3 regions of the Caldanaerovirga acetigignens genome follow, and region 2 is predicted to be linked to each of the others. Evidence: riboswitches for the same ligand, from Rfam matches in the RefSeq annotation. Region 2 holds a riboswitch; each other region holds the start of a gene.

The links. A riboswitch is a leader RNA that binds a small molecule or an ion and turns the genes downstream of it on or off. The one in region 2 is predicted to bind thiamine pyrophosphate.
Region 1: it holds a riboswitch for thiamine pyrophosphate, as region 2 does, so the genes downstream of both, thiC (phosphomethylpyrimidine synthase ThiC) here and thiT (energy-coupled thiamine transporter ThiT) in region 2, are expected to answer to the same signal.
Region 3: it holds a riboswitch for thiamine pyrophosphate, as region 2 does, so the genes downstream of both, thiD (bifunctional hydroxymethylpyrimidine kinase/phosphomethylpyrimidine kinase) here and thiT (energy-coupled thiamine transporter ThiT) in region 2, are expected to answer to the same signal.

What each region holds. Positions count from the first base shown of each region.
Region 1 covers NZ_FRCR01000008.1:110,377-112,643, forward strand. The annotation lists gene thiC (phosphomethylpyrimidine synthase ThiC) at 1-1,138, opposite strand, end outside; TPP riboswitch at 1,194-1,299, opposite strand; gene BUB66_RS07700 (hypothetical protein) at 1,361-1,675, opposite strand; gene BUB66_RS07705 (pseudouridine synthase) at 2,080-2,267, shown strand, end outside.
Region 2 covers NZ_FRCR01000007.1:114,704-116,970, forward strand. The annotation lists gene BUB66_RS06980 (hypothetical protein) at 1-626, opposite strand, end outside; gene thiT (energy-coupled thiamine transporter ThiT) at 758-1,285, opposite strand; TPP riboswitch at 1,345-1,449, opposite strand; gene BUB66_RS06990 (hypothetical protein) at 1,745-2,080, shown strand; gene BUB66_RS06995 (V-type ATPase subunit) at 2,083-2,267, shown strand, end outside.
Region 3 covers NZ_FRCR01000002.1:138,228-140,494, reverse strand. The annotation lists gene BUB66_RS02255 (P1 family peptidase) at 175-1,116, shown strand; TPP riboswitch at 1,166-1,271, shown strand; gene thiD (bifunctional hydroxymethylpyrimidine kinase/phosphomethylpyrimidine kinase) at 1,341-2,144, shown strand; gene thiE (thiamine phosphate synthase) at 2,175-2,267, shown strand, end outside.

The DNA of each region.
Region 1 (2,267 bases), on a different contig from region 2:
CCAGGTTTTTTCGCGCTTTTGCCATTTCAAGGTCCCATTTTCTTGCTCCAGAGACGCCTTTGACGATATCGGCGGCGTGGGCTGCTATCCTTGAAGCTATAACCCCTTCCCTCACATCTTCCACAGTTGGAAGCCCAAGGTGTTCCGCGGGAGTCACGTAGCAAAGGAAGTCTGCACCAGCCGCCGCTGCGATTGCTCCACCTATGGCCGCTGCTATGTGGTCGTAACCCGCCGCCACGTCGGTAACCAGGGGACCCAGCACGTAGAAGGGCGCACCGTGACAGATTCTCTTTTGAAGCTTTACATTCGCCTCAATCTGGTCCATCGGCACGTGACCCGGCCCCTCGACCATAACCTGCACCCCATGCTTTCTCGCTTCCTGCACTAGTTCACCAAGAACGATAAGCTCCTGGATCTGCGCCCTGTCGGTAGCGTCGGCAAGACATCCGGGACGCAGGCCATCCCCCAGGCTTAAAGTAATATCGTACTTTCGAGCTATTTCAAGAAGCTTGTCGAATTTTTCATAGAGGGGATTTTGCCTGCCGCTTTTCAGCATCCATCCTGTCAGGAATGCCCCGCCCCTGCTCACTATGTCCGTAATCCTTCCTTCTCTGCGAAGCCTTTCCACAGCCTCGAGCGTAACGCCGCAGTGGACGGTCATGAAATCCACACCCTGTTCGGCTTGTTCTTCGATGACTTCAAATAGTTCTTCTTCTGTAAATTCGACAACGCTGCCCCGTTCCTTCCTGGCCCTAACTCCCACTTCGTATATAGGGACAGTCCCTAACGGCACGTGGATTTCTGCGAGTATTGCTTTCCGAATTGCTGCGATATCTCCGCCGGTGGAAAGGTCCATGATGGCATCGGCTCCCGCTTCGATTGCCGCTTTTGCCTTTAAGAGCTCTTCTTCAAGGTCAGCATAGGCTTCTGAAGTCCCGACATTGGCGTTGACCTTTGTCCTCAGGCCACTTCCTATGCCGCAGGGTTTCAGGCCCTTGTGGTTCTTGTTGCACGGGATAACCGCAGTTCCATCAGCAATTGCTCTTCTTACCTCTTCGGCATCCACTCGTTCTTGTTCTGCCACCTCTTTCATCTCATTGGTAATTATGCCCTGCCGGGCAGCTTCCATTTGTGTCACAAAAAACTCCCCCTTTAAAAACAAAAAATCGTACCCAGGGGTACGAACTCAAAAAGCAACCGACTGACTACCCTCCCTACGCTGGCATTACCCAAACAGGTTCAAGGGTTCGGGAAAAACTCCCGTCTCAGCCGCTTTTCGCAGCACCCCCGGTAGTCTATATTAAGTTTTGCTAAAATTATATACAAAATGGTTTTTGAAGTCAATGAAAAAGTTTTTTCGCTAACTTTTCCCTTTCAACGATGCAATCTCATCAAAAAGCTTGTTTACCAAATTCTTTAGGTCCCTTATTTCTTCCAAGTATGCCTTATTTTCTTCTTTCAATTTCACAATTTCCCTCTCATATCTTTGTTCCGCCGTTGAATATTCTTCACCAACTTCATCATCATTGCCAATCCTAATTTTCGCTATCCTTTCTTTCCCCTTCTCAATGCCCTTTTCTAATGCTGGTTTCATTTTCCTCCTTATTTCTGGCCCCAAGATAAACGCTAAGGCTGCCGTTGCAACTCCTGTAATAAAAGGTCTTAACGCCCTCATAACGACAAACCCCCTTAAAAACTTTGTCCTCTTTTATTTATGTTGACCCGCCATCCCGATTAATATGTATAGAGAACATTTGCCATATAATTACTTTATGTGTATTTTTTTATTAATTTAAAAACCATCAGTACCTCTTCTATCCCCATAAACATATTATGTATTGAGGATTAAAGAAAGGGGGTAAAACGATGGCAGACCTCAGCAGCATTCAGACCTGGTGGTGGTGGTTTTTACCGATTATAATCATAATATTCTTCCTGCCGATAGTGATAGTAGTCCTTTCCAACTAATCCGAAAGAGAAAGCCCCGAATGTTCGGGGCTTTTTTTATTTTTCGGTTTTTATTTTTTTGAAGAAGTGATATTATTATGTTGCAGCAAAGTGCAAAGCGAGGTTTTCAAAATGCCCAGCAAAAAAGAGCGACTTGACAAAATCCTAAGCATGTCGGGATACGGCAGCCGTAAAGACGTTAAAAGGATAATAAAGCAGGGCGATGTAACAATAAACGGCAGGACTGCAACCAACCCTTCCACACCGGTAGACCCTGCCGTCGATTTCGTACAGGTCCTAGGCGAACCGCTAATCTTCAA
Region 2 (2,267 bases):
CGGTTTACGGCGTTAAGCACCGCAACTACTACACTCTCTCCTTTGTCTTCTCTGAAAAGAGTTGTACCTAAAAAGGTCTCTTCCCCCCAATCGGTCAATATGGACACTAGTACTGCTATAGCTTCTCTTTCGCCTATTCTAAAGGCGTTAATATCCTCCAGTGTAATTAAAAAATTCCTCCCCACATACTGCTGTATGGCGTCAATCGTCGCTTGGGCAACCAGTTTTAAATAGTATTTAAAAGTACCTGAGCCCAACGCTCTTCCTTCATATAATTTATCTTCTGCGTCTCTCAGGACCACTGATACTTCGTAATTGTATTTGCTCTTTTTTACGGTAAGGCCATCTATCCTTAAACGGGTTTCCGCAGTAAAAATCTCCTCTTTGTTCAATTGAGCCACGCTAATCTTTTTATGGTCTATCTCAGAGCCAAAAGTCGCAACCAGCGCTGATTCGATATCTCTCACTATCTGCTTTGGATTCCGGTTGGAGTTGGCAAGCACATGAATCTCCGATATCTTTCCGTCAGGTGTCGTTATAATTTTTGCAGAAACCACATCTTTAATCTTTTTTATAATCTCCTCGTAATGTCTTATTACTTCTTCTCTGCTAAGATTTTCTCCCATATCATCCCTCCGCCTCATCCCAATATATACAATTCGACCATAATCTGTTAATTCCTGCTTCGGCTCGAGAAATTTCGCAAAAAAAAATAAAAAAGGAAGCGAATTTAGTCCGCTTCCCATAATTCCCACCTTCATGAAAGGTAGTTTTGTTCTTCGTCTTTTCTGATAAACCGGTAAAATACAAACCTTACCGCAAGCAGGCTTATAGCCAATTCTGGCAGCAGGTATGCACCGTTGTACAGGGCGGAATAAACGAACGCATTCATCCCTTCCGGCGCATAGGACCCAAAGAAGATGACGCCGGAAAGAAAGTGAGAGAAAAACCTGCCCAATATTCCGACGGTTATCCCTGTCCAAACCTTCTTATTAAACAGTCCGGCAAGGCCTAGCAATCCGAATGCCAGCGGATAATCCAAGATCACCTGGACCGGATGAACGATATAAGGCTCGATTATGAGCTGCAAAAGACCGTAAGACGCTCCCGCCACTATCCCTTTAGAGGCTCCATTTCTCATGGAATAAAGAAGAATTGGAACCATGCTGCCTAAAGTAACCGAACCTCCGTACGGAGCCTGAAATATCTTTACAAAGCTCAAGGTCGTAGCTATACCGACCATTAGGGCTCCTTCGATTAACGTTGACAGAGAATTTTTCTTCATAAATCAATTCTCCTTTCTTAAAAAAAATATAAGCCCACCCGTATAGGTGGGCAAGCAAACCAATGGTTCACGTGCTTCCCTACGCGGGCATTACCCCGTTCAGGTTTTTGGGGTCGAAGCCGAAAGTCGGCTTCCTCTCAGCCGTAGCTCCCCCAGCACGGATTCGCATTTATTCTCTATATGAATAATATATGTCACCGGAGGAAAAAACATTATAAAAAATCCTTATAAGTTTTTTTATATCAAATTTTGGTACAAGACGCAATACCTTCGAGGGTAATTTCGAGATTTTTTTCGAAAAAACACGAGAGATTTTAAGATAATACCGGTTTCGGCAGCAAAGCCGATTAATAGCAACATAAGGCGGTAAAATTTTTCATTCCTTTAAATTTGCTTTTGTTATATAAGAGGAGTAAGGTTTAATAAAGAATTCGGAGTTTGCAAAGAAGGTGATTAAAATTGGAGGACAAGGTCATAGAACAGGCCATCGAGCGCTTCATTGAGATAGACGGCAAAGCCGCCAACATAAAGGAAACAAGGGAGAAAAATTTAGCCGAACTCGAATCCAAATACCGACGGGAAATCCAGGATATGATAGAAAATTTCAATCAAAAAATAGATGAAAAAGTAAATGAAATTTATTCGAAGGCATTAAGTGAAGGCAACCGCGAAGTTGAAGAACTGAAAAAAAGAGCAAGAGAACTTATAAAAACCATGGAGACAAAATACCTCGAAATAAAGGAAGAAATCATAAATAAATTTTTAAGCGAGATATTTGATATAAAGAGGTTTTGATTATGGACAGGGTTACGCGTTTTGCAGCGGTAAATACGAAAATTAAAGCGATGGAGCGCGATTTTTTGAATAGCGAGCATTACATCGAAATGCTCCGCCAAAGGTCCATCCAGGACCTCGCCGCTTACCTTAAGGAAAACACTCCCTATAGCAAGTTTCTAAATGGCATAAATCCAGAAACAATAAA
Region 3 (2,267 bases), on a different contig from region 2:
GAATTATAATATCATTTTTATTCACTGTCAATACCATATAGATATAATTTTTTTTAAATTAAACTCATCCAGAACTCAAAGAAGGAATGCCTCTTTACGGTGTCGAATTTTTAAAAAGGCAGTCTGTGGATAAATCTGTGGAAACTGTGTACATTCAATTAGGGGGAACAACTTATGTATGAGGGGAAAATTACCGATGTCCCGGGCATCGAAGTGGGACACGCTCAAGATTTTACAGCGAAGACCGGTTGCACGGTAATCTTAGCAAGAAAAAGTGCGGTTGGCGGTGTGGACGTCCGCGGCTCTGCCCCGGGGACCAGAGAGACCGACTTGTTAAGGCCAATGAATTTAGTAGAAAGAATCCACGCCGTAGCATTGTGCGGAGGTAGCGCCTTTGGGCTTTCTGCAGCTTGCGGAGTAATGAAATATCTCGAGGAACAGGGGATAGGCTTTGATACAGGAGTTGCCAAGGTCCCTATCGTAGCTGCTGCAGTGATTTTTGATTTGGCCTATGGAAATTCTCGCATCCGCCCTGATGAAAAAATGGGCTACGAAGCTTGTATTAACGCAAATAGCGGTATTATTGCTCAAGGAAGTGTCGGAGCTGGAACTGGCGCTACAGTCGGTAAAATATTGGGAATGAGAGGATGTATGAAGGCAGGAGTTGGTACTTCAAGCATAAAGCTTCCGGGAGGCATCGTCGTAGGTGCATTAGTGGTAGTCAATGCTTTTGGTGACGTTGTAGAACCCGGCACTGGAAAGATAATCGCAGGTGCCAGAAATCCCGAAACCGGTGAATTTGTCGACACTAAAAGGGTCTTGCTTCAAGGATACACTACAAAAGCTCCAATAGGTAACAATACAACTATCGGCGTTGTCGCTACGAACGCCTGTCTCAGCAAAGAGCAGGCCAATAAAGTGGCATCTTTAGCCCACAACGGCCTGGCTTTGACTATAAGTCCCGTCCATACGATGTTCGACGGCGATACCATTTTTGCGATGTCTACCGGGGACATCAAATCTGACGTTAACGTCATAGGGGTTGCCGCAGTTGAAGCGGTTTCCCGGGCTGTCGTAAACGCCATAATGAGCGCTCAAAAATTTCAGGATACATAATTATTTCTTAAAAATTATGTAGTATAATAATATCAAATGTCAAATCCAATAATACTGCTGGGGGAGCCTTCGGCTGAGAGGAGGCTAGGTTCTAGTCTCGACCCCTTGAACCTGCTCAGGGTAATGCCTGCGTAGGGAAGCAGTTCAGATTTTCCCATTCCGGGAGTAATCGATCTGCCCGCCTGCACAGGCGGGTAAATTTATTTTTAGGGGGGATTTGGAAAATGAAGCTTGCTCTCACCATTGCGGGTTCCGACTCGGGAGGTGGAGCCGGAATTCAGGCGGACCTCAAGACGTTCAGCGCCCACGGCGTATTCGGAATGAGCGTCATAACTTCTGTCACAGCCCAGAACACCAAAGCAGTAATTGGTGTCGAGGACATCTCGCCGGAAATGGTGTATTTGCAGATGAAGGCCGTTTTCGAAGACCTGCCGCCGGATACAGTAAAGATAGGCATGGTATCATCCGAAGCCATAATAAAAGCAATAGCAAAGGGACTTGATGAATTCAGGCCGGAAAAGGTCGTGCTAGACCCGGTCATGATTTCAAAAAGCGGCCATGCGCTTTTGAAACCGGACGCCATCGATGCCCTTAAAAAAGAGCTTATTATAAGATGCCTTGTGGTAACCCCAAATATCCTCGAAGCACAAGCACTTAGCGGAATAACCATAAAGAACGTGGATGACATGAAGAAAGCCGCAGAAAACATAATGTCCTACGGCTGCCGGGCAGTAATCGTAAAAGGCGGCCATCTGGAGGATGACGCCGTTGACGTGCTTTACGACGGAAATGAGTTCCATGAATTAAGGTCGGAAAAAATCCCGACGAAAAATACCCATGGCACCGGCTGTACCTTTTCTTCGGCCATTGCGGCAAACCTCGCTCTGGGACACGACCTTTTAACGTCGTTTAAACTGGCAAAAGAGTACATCACTTCGGCCATTAAACATTCCGTAAACATAGGCGGAGGCGCGGGTCCCGTCCATCACTTTTTCAATCTCTACCAAAAGGCGGGGCTGAACGTTTGAGATTTTCATTAACTACAAGGGGATGATTGCATGAAGATTGATTATTCTCTTTACGCCATAACCGAAAGGTCTTATATTGGCAAAAGAAATCTCGTTGATGCCGTGGAGGAAGCCATAAAAGCG